DNA from 4 places in the Paenarthrobacter ilicis genome. Region 3 is predicted to be linked to each of the others. Evidence: riboswitches for the same ligand, from Rfam matches in the RefSeq annotation. Region 3 holds a riboswitch; each other region holds the start of a gene.
What was found. A riboswitch is a leader RNA that binds a small molecule or an ion and turns the genes downstream of it on or off. The one in region 3 is predicted to bind cyclic di-AMP.

Region 1 (3,200 bases), 2.8 Mb from region 3:
AAAGGTGCTGGGCCTTCTTCTCTACGAGCCCAAACGCAGCCACATCCCAAAACGCGGTGGAGCCTCCCACGCCAAGGACAACCTCATAGCCCTCGGGTGCGCGGAAGAACCCGCTGAGCCCCTCGCGGACTGAGCCCACCAGGTTCTTGACGGGAGCTTGCCGGTGGGACGTGCCCAGGATGGTTGACGATGCCGCTGACAACGCCTCGATCTGTTCGGGGCGGACTTTGGACGGCCCAGCGCCGAATCGTCCGTCTTTGGGCAGCAGCCCGGCGGGAATGGTGATGCTGTTGTCGCTCACGTGTGGCTCCAATGGGTATCGACTAGAGAGGGGAGGTGGCAGGCGGCATGGACTGCCCCATCGACATCCCAATTCTGCCTGAAGGGGGGCTTGAGCAGGAACCTGCGTCCGTCATAGTCCGGTACGTGGAATGCGCATCAACACAATGCGACCGGAATTATCCAGAGTAATTCCAAATAAGCTAGGCTGGAGGTCGGTGTTCAAGGGCCGGGGGCGCGCACAGGCCGCCCCGGCGGATGACGCTGTACGGTGGAGATTACGCAAGGAACTGCGTTCGAGGAGAGCTGAGCTGGATGACGGATCTGATCGATACCACTGAGATGTATCTTCGGACCATTTTGGAACTTGAAGAAGAGAACATTGTGGCGCTCAGGGCACGCATCGCGGAGCGGTTGCGCCACTCCGGTCCCACTGTCTCTCAAACCATCGGCCGCATGGAACGCGATGGCCTGGTGATTGTTTCCAACGACCGCCACTTGGAGCTGACCGAGGCCGGACGGAAGCGTGCCACCGAGGTCATGCGGAAGCACCGGCTGGCCGAGCGCCTTTTGGCGGATGTCATCGGCCTGGATTGGGCTTACGTCCACGATGAGGCCTGCCGCTGGGAACACGTCATGAGTGAGCGTGTGGAGCGCCGCCTGTATGAACTTCTGGAGCATCCCACAGAGTCTCCCTACGGCAACCCGATTCCGGGGCTGGAAGCACTGGGTGGATTGCCTGCGCAGCCTTTCCCGCGGCCTGATGTCAACCTTCTCCAGGCCATGGATGGATACGGCTCTGATTCCCGCGTGGTTGTCAGCCGCCTCGCTGAACCCATCCAGGTGGAGCCCGAGCTCCTGACCCAGCTGGACGAAGGCGGAATCCGCCCGGGGGCTGCCGTGTCGTTGGCCCGGGTTGGGGAGTACATCTCCGTGCGGGTTCCCGGGATCGAAGGTGCGCTGGAACTGCCCCCCGAGGTAGCTGCGCACGTCTTCGTCTCGCTCAACTGAGGGACACCCTTAACCGGAAGTAACCACGCGCCCCTGAGAGCCGTGTGCGGTTTCACTTTTTCTCCGCGCCCACGTCCGTGACCTGCGGTTTTCCGGGATAGGTGATACAGCGGCCCCTCGATCACGGCGATTCCTGTTGATAACGAATTTATTACTACGGGACTTAATCCCCTATAGTTAACTACTAGCGCTGATACCAAAGCGTTACCTTATCCGGAGCCGAGCTCTGCCAGCGGATGAGGTGTGTCATCCAGCACTGGCAGAGGCGGGGGAACCACAAGCGGCTGTCTAAAGAAGCAGCCTTGGGGTGAAGTCCGCAGCAGAAGTACCCACTGACGCAGGTCCCTTCCTGGGATACCCCTGTGCCGTGAGCGCTTCGTGCGGACCGGGTCTTTGAACTCTCTGACCCGAATCCGACAGCTAACTTCGTAGGCTTTTCAGAGAGGAACAGAGTTTGACATCGCAGAACGTCAGGGGCCGCCGCCGCGCGTCCGGCCCCGCTGTTGAGCTGCGGCCAGCCCGCGCCACAATGGAGATCCGGCCCCGCGACACCGAGCGCCAAGTCCGCCGCCGTAAGAGCCCATTGCGCCAGGTTGCCGACTTCGCTGCAGCCAGTGGCGTCGGGCAGAAAGCCGGAGTAGCGCTTGCCGCTACCGGCCTTGCCCTGACTGTCGGTCTGCCAGCGACCAGCCCGGTCATGGCGACGTCGGAATCAGGCCAGACGGAGTCTGCGCTGGCTGTTGCCGCCGCCGGCAGCCAGCCCGAGGTTTCCGCCGCAGCATCAGCCAAGATCGATTTCAGCCGCGCAGCCGTCGCTACGGCCGCTGACCCGGACGGCAAGCTCAAGCAGTTGCTGAGCGCCCAGTCCGCCGGCAGCATCCAGCGCGCCTCGTCGGTAGGCACCATGGCCAGCCCCCTGGACACCCTGACTACGGCATCGCCCTTCGGCTACCGCGTCAGCCCCCTCACGGGCGGCACGGGTGACTTCCACCGCGGCCAGGACTTCGTTGCCCAGTGCGGCACGGCTGTCCACGCTGCTGCCACCGGCAAGGTCACCTTCGCCGGCTGGCACGAGTACGGGGGAGGCAACCGCGTGGTCATCGATCACGGCAACGGCCTCGAAACCACGTACAACCACTTGTCTTCCTTCACCGTCAAGGTGGGGGACACCGTGACGCGCGGCGATACCGTTGCGCTCAGCGGAACCACGGGCGCATCCACTGGCTGCCACCTCCACTTCGAGGTTCAGGTCAATGGCGAAGTTGTAGACCCCATGGGCTGGCTCTAAGCCAGTTGATGGTTGTCTCTCGAATTTGGAGACACACCGTGACCTGAATGTGACATTCGCGTTCAACTGTTGTACCGTTCAAAGCGCATCGGCTGTTTAGGGGGCCGGTGCACTCGAGTGGATTGCCTAGCTCTGCCACTACTCGGGATCCGTTCGCATAAATCGTCTGGCAGGGGCGGGGGAACCACTTATGGCCTTCATCAGGAGGCCTTGGGGTTAAGTCGCAAAGCTTCTTCGAAGCAGCGCGGCCGGATGACTCCCATCCGAATCCGACAGCTCACCTCGCAGGCATTGGGAGAGGCTACCTACGTGTCATCACGCACTACCCCTGCGCGCCATCGCGCTGAAACGGTTCGCACGAACCCCTTGAACACTCTTTCCAAGGCTGTTTCGTCAAATGCCGGTTCCGTTGGCCGTCAGGCCGTAGTCCTGGCAGCAGCATCAGGCCTCGTCCTCAGCGTTGGCCTCCCGGCCACTGCTGCCGACACCGACGTCTCCAAAGCAGAAGCTTCCAGCACCCAGCAACTGGTGGCCACCGCCGTCGTCACCGCCGAGCCCACCGCCACGGTTGCCTTCGAAAGCCCCGTAGTGGTTACCAAAGAGGCTCCCAAGGTTGTCCAGC
Region 2 (3,200 bases), 3.3 Mb from region 3:
GCCTTGATTTCCTGGGCGCTGACGCAGCCCAGCAGACTGCCCATGGGCTGGCCAGGAAGGTCGCCACAGCCAGCCTGAGCAACGGCCTTGCCTCCGGACCACTGGAAGTAGCACCCCGCCAATGGGCAGTCCACACTGCGCACGGGATCCTGCTGGCAGACCATGTGGTGGTGACGCGCTGCGCCCAGAGCCAACTGCGCCGCATGTTGGCCGAGCTGGGAATTGCCGTGGGACAGAACTTTGCGGCAGCCATGCGTGCACTGGGGATGCACCTGGTGGGAGTGGGAGAACTCATCACACCCACGCCCAAAGAGGTGCTCCGGCAAGCGAAAGCCGTGGGGCAAGCAATCTCCTCCAAGGTGGCGCTCCCGGCCGGACCCGGCATAGCCCTGGCCTGACGGCGAGCAGCAACCCTACATCACACTTTTCCGCACATAATTTAACGCCAAAGGCCGGTATTCTCCGAGGAAGTCATTCCTCGAAGAACACCGGCCTTTGAACTGAAGCGTGAGGCTTATGCGCCTGCGCGTACGTACGTAACGGGACCAGTTGCAGTCAACCAGCTGATGGGGTGGATACCCGTCTGGTTGCCGTTGATGCCACCGCTGATGGCCTGGCCGTTGCCGATGTAGATGGCTACGTGGCCGGACTGGACGATCATGTCACCAGGCTGGGGATCGCTGACAACCCGGCCGTAGTTCATGAACTGCATGGGGGCGAGGTCGCCAACAGGAATACCAGCGGAACCCAGCGCCCTTTCCACCATGGCGGTGCAGTCCTGCATGATGCCGATCTGGGCGTAAGCGGAAGCAACCATGGCTGCGTTCACTCCACCGACGGCGGGAGCAGCGGCTGCGGGTGCAGCAGCCGGAGCAGCAGCGGCGGGAGCAGCTGCAGCAGCCTTGGCAACGGGAGCCGTTGCGGCGGCGGGGGCGACGGCTGCCTTCTTGGCAACAACAGGAGCTTCAACAACCGGAGCCGGCTTTTCGATGACCGGAGCTGCTACGGAAGCAACGGCGGGACGCTCGAAGTTGACGGTGGCGGTGGAGAGTGCGGTGACAACCTTGGTGGGTGCCTCCGAGACGGTCTCTGCCACGGTGGCCGGGCTGGAGTCGCGCTGAACCGGAGCTTCAGCTGCGTGGGCAGCAATGGAGCCGGTCAGGACAAGGCCCGAAGCTGCCGCGATAACAGCTGCCTGGCGGCCAGCGCCGGAAGCGTTGCTGGCAACAGCCTTGGAGATGGAGATGAACGGATTAGGACGTACGCTGTCCGCCTTACGACGGCCGCGAAGAATGCTTGAAGACATGAAAAAAGCCTCTCCCGATGCCTGCGAGGTTAGCTGTCGGATTCGGATGGGAGTCACCCGGCCACTATCCCCCGCTGTTCAGCGGAAGCATCGTGGCTTCACCCCAAGGCGCGCTGGAAGCGGCCTAAATTGGGTTCCCCGTCTCTGCCGTTAGGTTTGTCTGCGAACGGATTCCGGACTGCGGCAGAGCTAGGCAATCAGGCCGGAAGTGCCTGCTACATGGAACAGGCACAGGTACAACCGTACGCGATGATCACGCCGAAGTCACATTTAAGTAACGGGAACTGTTATCTGGGCGTGTCGCGGTAACCGATTCGAGATTTTCGCAGCTACGTAGAAAACCTAGTTATTCCGCGGAATCCCGGTCTTCCGGCGCGTTGGACGCAGCAAGTTTCCTGCGTGCCGTAACAGCCAGGAAAATCACCAGGGCCAAAGCCACTACCGCCAGGACAACGATGCTCCAGGGGAAGGGCTGGGACGCATCCGCCGCCGGAGCGCTGGTTCCGGTCCCGGGAGCGGCGGTGCCCGCCGTCGGGACGGTGTCCGAAGAAGCCCCGGCCCACGGCGAGGCTGCAGCGGTGCCGCCGGTCGCCGTCGTGCTTCCAGTGGTGGCCGTAAACGTGAAGGTGCCTTCGATGGGGTGCGAGTCAGAGCTGACAACCCTCCAGGTCACGGTGTATTCGCCGGCCGGAGCGCCTTCACGCAGTTTTTGCACGGCCTGGTTATCGATGATCTCGACCGAGCCGTCGGCCCAGTTCTGGCCACCTGCGGTGACCGTTACGCCGGAACCGATGGCCAGCGGACGGTTGTTGAACGTGATGGAGACCGACGCCGGTACGGTGGCCACTGTGGTCCCGTTCGCCGGAGCCGAGGATTCGGCGACGTCGTGCGCAGACGCGGGGGCCGCGGAAAACAGCAGGGCGGACGCGAAGGCAAGAGCGGCGACGACGGCGGCCAGAAGCGGACGGACGGTACGCATGGGACGGTTTCTCCTAGTGTTGGCTTCCTTACAGACTAGGCGAATCGTCCGGGCCCCCTGTATTCGGCAACATAGGATTTGAGAGAACACTCCCCCCAATCCCCGGAGACCTTCATGCTGAAACAAGGTTCTGCAGTCGACCGCTACTTCAAGATCTCCGAACGCGGATCTACCTACTCGCGGGAAATCCGCGGCGGTTTTGCCACGTTCTTTGCCATGAGCTACATCGTGGTCCTGAACCCGCTGATCCTCTCCGGGGCAGACTCCAGCGGCGCATCTCTGGGCTTCACCGCCGTGGCTGCAACCACGGCCTTCGTGGCCGGCATCCTGACCATCCTCATGGGCGCCTGGGCCAAGCACCCCTTCGCCGTGGCTACCGGGCTGGGTGTCAACGCCTTCGTTGCCGTCACCGTGGCCTCCCACCCGGGCCTCACCTGGCCGGACATGATGGGCCTGGTGGTCCTCTCCGGCGTCACCATGCTCATCCTTGTATTGACCGGTTTCCGCACTGCCGTCTTCAAGGCCGTGCCGGAGGCGCTCAAGACGGCGATCGTGGTGGGCATTGGCCTGTTCATTGCGCTGATCGGCCTGGTGAATGCAGGTTTTGTGCGCCGCATTCCGGACGCCGCGGGAACAACTGTTCCCCTGGGGCTGGGTGTTGACGGAAAGCTGCTGGGCTGGCCCACCCTGGTGTTCGCCGTGGGCCTCATCCTCACCATCGCGCTGGTGGTCCGCAAGGTCCGCGGCGCCATCCTGATCGGCATCGTCGTTTCCACGGCACTGGCAGCCATCCTCGAATTCACCCTGCACATTGGCCCCAGCTTTGACGGCAAGAACGTGAACCCCCGCGGCTGGTCCCTGGTGGCACCGACGCTGTCTGAATGGGGCGCTCCTGACCTGTCCCTCATCGGCAAG
Region 3 (3,200 bases):
GCAGTACCTGCCATGCCAGCCCACAGGCGCTGTGCGGGGGTCCTGGCGCCCAAAAGCGGGCAACGGCGTGCTCATCCGGTCGTCTTCTTGGCCGCCTCGAGGAGCGACTGAAGGCTGCCCTGGGGCGCAACGGGCGCGCTTTCAGTGCTCGGCTTCCCGCTGGGGCGGGGTTTGGGTGTCTGGGTGACGGTAGGGGTGGGAGTCGGTGTTGGTGTTGGTGCAACCGTGGGTGTCGGCGGCGTGGTGGGCGTTGGAGCAACCGTAGGCGCCGGCGGCGTGGTGATGGTGTCCGACGGGACGTCACCCGGAGCGGGGGCAGGCTGTGGTGGTGCCGGTGATGGCTGGGCCGGCGCCGCGGCGGCAGGGGCGGGGTTGGCGGCCGCTGCCTGCGCGGACGGTATCCAGACCGGTGCGGCCAAGGATACGTGCGGCGTGGGGACCGACGACGGCGACACCGCGGCGGGTGCCTCGGGAACCGTTGCGGGCTGGCCGGCATGGGATGACGCCGACGGGCTGGCCGCCGTGACGTACGAAGCGCGTGGGGCGGGGGCCGCGGATGACGATTGGCGGGCGTCGTCCTGGCCCGCTCCTGCTGCCTCGTGCGACGGGGTTTCCTGTCCGAAGAACGGCATGCCCAAGGCTTGACCCAAGCCACCGGCTGTCAGTGCCAGGCCCAAGGCGCCGGCCACCACTGCCATCCGCTGGCTCATGTGCTTGACCGAGGCGGCCTTCTGCAGCACTGCCTGCGGTTCTCGGCCCAGGGCCATGGCAGGTGCCGAAGCAGCCGTGGAGCCCCGACGGACGGCCCTGCGTGTTTCGTTGCGGCGCACTTCAGTCCCGGGCGTCTCGACGCGTGTGGTTTCGCGCGCCGGTGCGGCTGCACGCGCCGCGATGACGGGGATCACTGCTGTGGCGGGCTCTTCGGACGCGGGTGTTGTTGCCACTGGTGCCATGGACGTTGGTTCTGTTGCCGTGGCGTGGGCGCGCTCCCGCTCTGCAGCCCGTTCGGCGGCCCGCGCTGCTGCACGGGTGGTGGGGGCAGGGGCGGTGGGCGCAGGGGTGGTGGGGGCAGGGGCGGTGGGCGCAGCGGTGGTGGGGGTGCCCGCAGTGTCAGCGTCCGGCGTCGTGGTTGCTGCCCGACGGCGGCCGGTGGGCCTGGGGCGCTCGGCTTCAGTCCGGATACGGCGTGGCTGATCCATGGTTGGGGACATGGTGGTTGCCTCTCAACGCCTTCGAGGTTAGCTGTCGGGTTCGGACGAGGCCGTCCGGCCGCCGTAGCGGCTTCACCCCGAGGGCTTGGAATCCAAGCCCGGGAACTGTGGGTCCCCCGCCTCTGCCGCGGGTCTGGCGGATCCCGGACAGCGGCAGAGCTCGGCGTCGGTCCGGAAGCGGCCCTATGGAGATACGGGTCGCCCTACGACGGTACCTGAGCCGGAAAGTAATGTCACATTAATGTAACGGGCGGTAGGTCTCACAGTCCGTCGCAGCCGCATGACATAAGCTGCGGGGCCGGCGCTGAGTGGCAACACGGGGAAGATATCGCCGGCCAAGGCTGGCTTCGGGGGGCACCGGCAGGTAGACATTGTTTATGGACCTGCCAGTGATGCCACCAGTACCGCCCATGCTCGCCAAGTCGGTCCCGGACATCCCGGATGTAGGGCATCACGAGCCCAAATGGGACGGCTTCCGCACCATCATCTTCAAAGACGGTGATGAGATTGTCCTGGGCAGCCGCAATGAGAAGCCCATGACCCGCTACTTCCCGGAACTCGTGGAGGCCTTCACAGCGAACCTTCCGGACAGATGCGTGATCGACGGCGAGATTGTCCTGATCCAGGGCAACAGGTTGGAATTTGAGGTCTTGCAGCAGCGGATCCATCCGGCAGACAGCAGGGTGCGGATGCTGGCGGAGAAAACCCCGGCGTCCATGGTGGCTTTCGACATCCTGGCGCTGGGGGATGAAGACCTGACCGGCAGGCCATTCTCCGAGCGTCGGGCCATCCTCGAATCGGCACTGGTAAACGCCAAACCTCCCGTCTACGTGACCCCGGCGGTCTCGGAACTGGAGCAGGCCAAGGAATGGTTCATCCAACTTGAGGGCGCAGGGTTGGATGGTGTGCTGTCCAAGCCTTTGGACGGGATCTACCAGCCCAACAAGCGCGTGATGTTCAAAACCAAGCATGTGCGGACCGCGGACTGCGTGGTGGCTGGCTTCCGGTGGCACAAAACCGCCAAGGTGGTGGGCTCCATGCTGCTGGGCTTGCATGACGACTCGGGAAAGCTGCATCACGTGGGCGTGGTGGCGTCGTTCCCGATGGCCAAGCGCGAAGCCCTGGTGGCCGAGTTGGAGCCGTACCAAGTGGAGTTGGAAGACCATCCCTGGGGTGAATGGGCCAAGCAGGATGAATCCCCCGGTGGATCGAGGATGCCCGGAGGCCAAAGCCGGTGGAGCGCGGGAAAGGACTTCACGTTTGTTCCGCTGCGTCCTGAATTGGTGATCGAGGTTGGCTACGACTACATGGAAGGGGACAGGTTCCGGCACACCACCCAGTTCAAGCGGTGGCGGCCGGACCGGACCCCGAAGAGCTGCACGTACTCGCAGCTGGAGGAGCCTGCTGATTACGATCTTGCCGAGATCCTGAACCTGCCCAAAGACTGAGGCGGTGCCGGCCCGCTAAAACGTTGCCGGCCCGCTGCCACGTTGCTGCCCGGCGACGTGGCAGCGGCTCAGCAACGGAATTGCTGCCCAGCGCCCTGCTACTCTTCGTGCCCCTGGTCGCTGCTCATGCTGCCTTCGGCCGGAGGGGTCTCGCCCGGGGGTACTCCGCCTCCGGGTTCCAGGCCGGTGATGTTCCCATCCATGGGGTCCGGGTTTGCCGAGGCAGCGGGATCCTCATCCTCGTCCTGTCGCATGTCGGGGTCTTCGTGGATGCTGTCAGCGTCGGACGTAGTGTCGAATGGTCCGGTGGCTCCGCTCACTCCGAAGGCCTGGGGATCGTTTTCCGGGTCATTGCTGGTCATGGTCAAACCCTTTCGTAAGCAGACTTACTATTTAGCTTGCCCGGCCAGCCTAGCCTGCCCGAACCAAAGGCAACAAGTGGGCCAGTGGCGGGTACCGGCGTCGTGATCAGTTGTGATGCGGAGCGGCAGCGACGAAACTCCGGATGGCGTCCGCCACTGCCTTGGGCCGCATGTGCTGC
Region 4 (3,200 bases), 3.0 Mb from region 3:
CTCCTCGTGGCCATCTGCGGAGCTGTGGGCATTGTCAGCTACGCCTCCATGGACAACGTGTTCAACCGTCAGTTGGACAGGCAATTGGAGCAGGCCTCCAGCCGCGCAAATACTTTCGGCAGGCCGCCGTCGAACTTCCCGAACTCCGGCAGGCCGGATCCCCTGGAGGCCCGCGGACAGGCCGCCGGCACACTGAACGCAAGGATTGACGGATCAGAGGTCAGCAGCTCGGGACTGATTGACGCCAAGGGCAACCGCGTCTCACTGTCCGCCGCCGACCAGCAGGTCCTGCTGAGCCTGCCCACCAACAGCCAGCCGGCGGACCGCTCCCTGTCCAACGGTGATTACCGGCTGGTGGCCGTCGGCACCAACGATGGCGATGTAATTGTTACCGGCCTGCCGCTGTCCGACAAGCAAAGCGCCGAGGCCTCACTGGTGTGGACCATGGTGGTGGTATCGCTGGGCGGCTTGTTGGTGATTGGCCTGCTAGGCACCGTGATCATCCGGCGGACCATGCGGCCCCTGGAACAGCTCTCCGAAGTAGCCACGAAAGTCTCGCGGTTGCCCCTGGACGCCGGTGAGGTGGCACTTGCGGTGCGGGTACCACCATCCGCCTCCCATCCGGGGACGGAAGTGGGCAGTGTGGGCCACGCCCTGAACCTGATGCTCAACAATGTTGCCAACGCACTGGAGGCCAGGCAGGAAAGCGAGACCAAAGTCCGGCAGTTTGTTGCTGATGCCTCGCATGAACTCCGCACTCCCCTGACAGCCATCCGTGGGTACACCGAGCTGATGAGGATGACCGAGACCTTCACCGACGATGGCCGCAAGTCGCTGGCAAGGGTCCAGAGCCAATCGGAGCGCATGACCACGCTGGTTGAAGACCTGCTGCTGCTGGCCAGGCTGGACGAGGGGCAGCCCGTCAAAATGGCGGATGTGGACCTGACACAGCTGGTGATCGAAACCGTCAGCGACGAGAAAGTCATGGCGCCGGACCACACCTGGCAGCTGAAGCTTCCCGATGAACCCATCACAGTGCGCGGTGACGCCACCCAGCTGCACCAGGTCCTGGCCAACCTGCTGTCCAACGCCCGCAAGCACACGGACCGCGGAACCACGGTGGTCACGGGCGTGATGCTCTCCGCCGATGGCAGTGCGGTGGTGACCGTGACGGACAACGGCCCCGGCATTCCGGAAGACTTCCAAACCCGGATCTTCTCCCGTTTTGCCCGCGCTGACGCAGCGAGATCGGGGTCGGAAGGGACTTCCGGACTGGGCCTTTCCATTGTGGATTCGATTGTTGCCGCCCATGGTGGCACCGTGGAAGTGACGTCCCGGCCCGGGCGCACAGAGTTCGCCCTGCGACTTCCCACCGTAAGCACCGGGGAAAGTCAGCCGGGCCTGCAAGGCGACTCACCGGCGTCGTGATCTCTGTTACCTAAATGTGACTTCCGGGGAATCCTCCTGTACCGTCGAAAGGGTGGGTTTCCCCAAGGACCCACATCCGGGATGCGCCGAGCTCTGCCACTTCCCGGAGTCCGTTCTTCTTTGAGGCAGAGACGGGGGACCCACAGTCTCCGGGCCTGGCAATGTGCCGCCCTAGGGGTGAAGCCGCAGCGTGACGCGCGGCCGGATGACCTCATCCGAACCCGACAGCTAACTCCGCAGGCGCTGAGAGGTCACAACACATGTCTGAATTTAACGATCCGGCGCGCCCTTCTGCGCGCCACCGCGATGAAAACAACAAGTCGCAGGCAGTCCTTAAGAACGCCGCCCGCCAGGGTAAGTCCAGCCACCGCATGTCGGTAGTTGCCGGTGTGGTTGCTGCCGCACTGGGCGTTGCATCGCTGGGAACGGCCGCCAACGCTGCCCTGAACCTCCCCGAGGCCACCCGTGTTGCCGGGACGCAGGCAGCTGCCAACGTGAGCACCAACAAGTCCGCCGAGATCTCTGCTTCCATGGACGCCGCCGCCGCAAAGGGTGCCGCCGACCGTGCTGCTGCGGACAAGGCCGCCGCTGAGAAAGCTGCTGCCGACAAGGCCGCCGCTGACCAGGCCGCAGCCGAAAAGGCTGCAGCAGAGAAGGCCGCCGCAGATCAGGCAGCCGCCGCTCAGGCCGCAGCTGACAAGGCTGCTGCTGATGCCGCTGCCAAGCAAGCCGCCGACGCCGCTGCTGCCGCCGCCGCTGAGGCAGCCGCCGCAGCCGCAGCTCCCAAGGCAGTTGACGATCCCGCCGCCGCCAAGGCCTACGCTGCAAGCATCCTGGGCAGCTACGGCTGGGGCCAGGGCGAAATGACCGCCCTGAACACGCTGTGGGAGAAGGAATCCAACTGGAAGACCACTGCTACCAACGCGTCCAGCGGCGCATACGGCATTGTCCAGTCCCTCCCGGCTGGCAAGATGGCCTCGGCCGGCGCTGACTGGCAGACCAACTACCAGACCCAGATCAAGTGGGGCCTGAACTACATCAAGGAGCGTTACGGTTCGCCGTCCGCTGCCCTGGCTTTCCACTTGTCGCACAACTGGTACTAAGCCACACCCTTTCGGATCGCCGCTCCCTTTTCCGCCATTCGCACCGGTTCCCACTGGTGCGGACAGCGGAAAAGGGGGCGGCTTTCGGCTTTTAAGGTGCTCACAGTGGAGTCACAGCTTGCGCCTACAGCACACATAAACGGCGGTTCCATGCTGAATGCATGACGCTCACTCATCCAGCACCCGTTCCCCAGCGGCAACGGCCGGTGAACACCATGGTCCCCGTGCCGGTGGTGGACCTGACCGTGCCCGTCTTCAATGAGGAGAGCCGGATTGAGGATAACCTCCGCCGGCTGCACGGGCACCTGAAAAACTGGCTGCCGTACTCGTTCCGCATCACTGTGGCTGACAATGCAAGCACCGACGGCACGTTGCGGATAGCGGAGCGCCTGGCCCGTGAACTTCCAGAACTGGTGGTGGTCCGGCTCGCGGAAAGAGGCCGGGGAAAGACCCTTCGGCATGTTTGGTTGGCATCCCCGTCACCGGTCCTGGCCTACATGGAAGCCGATATGTCCACGGACCTCTCCGCGTTGGCTCCCCTGCTGGCCCCGCTGATTTCCGGGCACTCCGATCTGGCTATCGGAACCCGTTCAGCCTCATCCTCGCGCGTGACCTGCAGTGCCCTGCGCGCGGTTATTTCCCGTAGCTGCAACTCGCTCCTGCGCGGTA

Region 1: linked by a shared signal. The riboswitch ahead of JOE60_RS04495 (M23 family metallopeptidase) and the one ahead of JOE60_RS16925 (hypothetical protein) in region 3 are both predicted to bind cyclic di-AMP.
Region 2: linked by a shared signal. The riboswitch ahead of JOE60_RS01895 (NlpC/P60 family protein) and the one ahead of JOE60_RS16925 (hypothetical protein) in region 3 are both predicted to bind cyclic di-AMP.
Region 4: linked by a shared signal. The riboswitch ahead of JOE60_RS03465 (aggregation-promoting factor C-terminal-like domain-containing protein) and the one ahead of JOE60_RS16925 (hypothetical protein) in region 3 are both predicted to bind cyclic di-AMP.

The regions. Positions count from the first base shown of each region.
Region 1 covers NZ_JAFBCD010000001.1:946,716-949,915, forward strand. The annotation lists gene serC (phosphoserine transaminase) at 1-301, opposite strand, end outside; gene JOE60_RS04490 (iron-dependent transcriptional repressor DtxR) at 595-1,290, shown strand; cyclic di-AMP (ydaO/yuaA leader) riboswitch at 1,498-1,740, shown strand; gene JOE60_RS04495 (M23 family metallopeptidase) at 1,745-2,578, shown strand; cyclic di-AMP (ydaO/yuaA leader) riboswitch at 2,723-2,883, shown strand; gene JOE60_RS04500 (C40 family peptidase) at 2,888-3,200, shown strand, end outside.
Region 2 covers NZ_JAFBCD010000001.1:381,074-384,273, reverse strand. The annotation lists gene JOE60_RS01900 (NAD(P)/FAD-dependent oxidoreductase) at 1-398, shown strand, start outside; gene JOE60_RS01895 (NlpC/P60 family protein) at 515-1,306, opposite strand; cyclic di-AMP (ydaO/yuaA leader) riboswitch at 1,311-1,473, opposite strand; gene JOE60_RS01890 (copper resistance CopC family protein) at 1,653-2,285, opposite strand; gene JOE60_RS01885 (NCS2 family permease) at 2,400-3,200, shown strand, end outside.
Region 3 covers NZ_JAFBCD010000001.1:3,710,173-3,713,372, reverse strand. The annotation lists gene JOE60_RS16925 (hypothetical protein) at 72-1,199, opposite strand; cyclic di-AMP (ydaO/yuaA leader) riboswitch at 1,214-1,360, opposite strand; gene JOE60_RS16920 (ATP-dependent DNA ligase) at 1,589-2,659, shown strand; gene JOE60_RS16915 (DUF6480 family protein) at 2,758-3,021, opposite strand; gene JOE60_RS16910 (alpha/beta fold hydrolase) at 3,128-3,200, opposite strand, start outside.
Region 4 covers NZ_JAFBCD010000001.1:727,533-730,732, reverse strand. The annotation lists gene JOE60_RS03470 (sensor histidine kinase) at 1-1,428, shown strand, start outside; cyclic di-AMP (ydaO/yuaA leader) riboswitch at 1,527-1,683, shown strand; gene JOE60_RS03465 (aggregation-promoting factor C-terminal-like domain-containing protein) at 1,689-2,531, shown strand; gene JOE60_RS03460 (dolichyl-phosphate beta-glucosyltransferase) at 2,693-3,200, shown strand, end outside.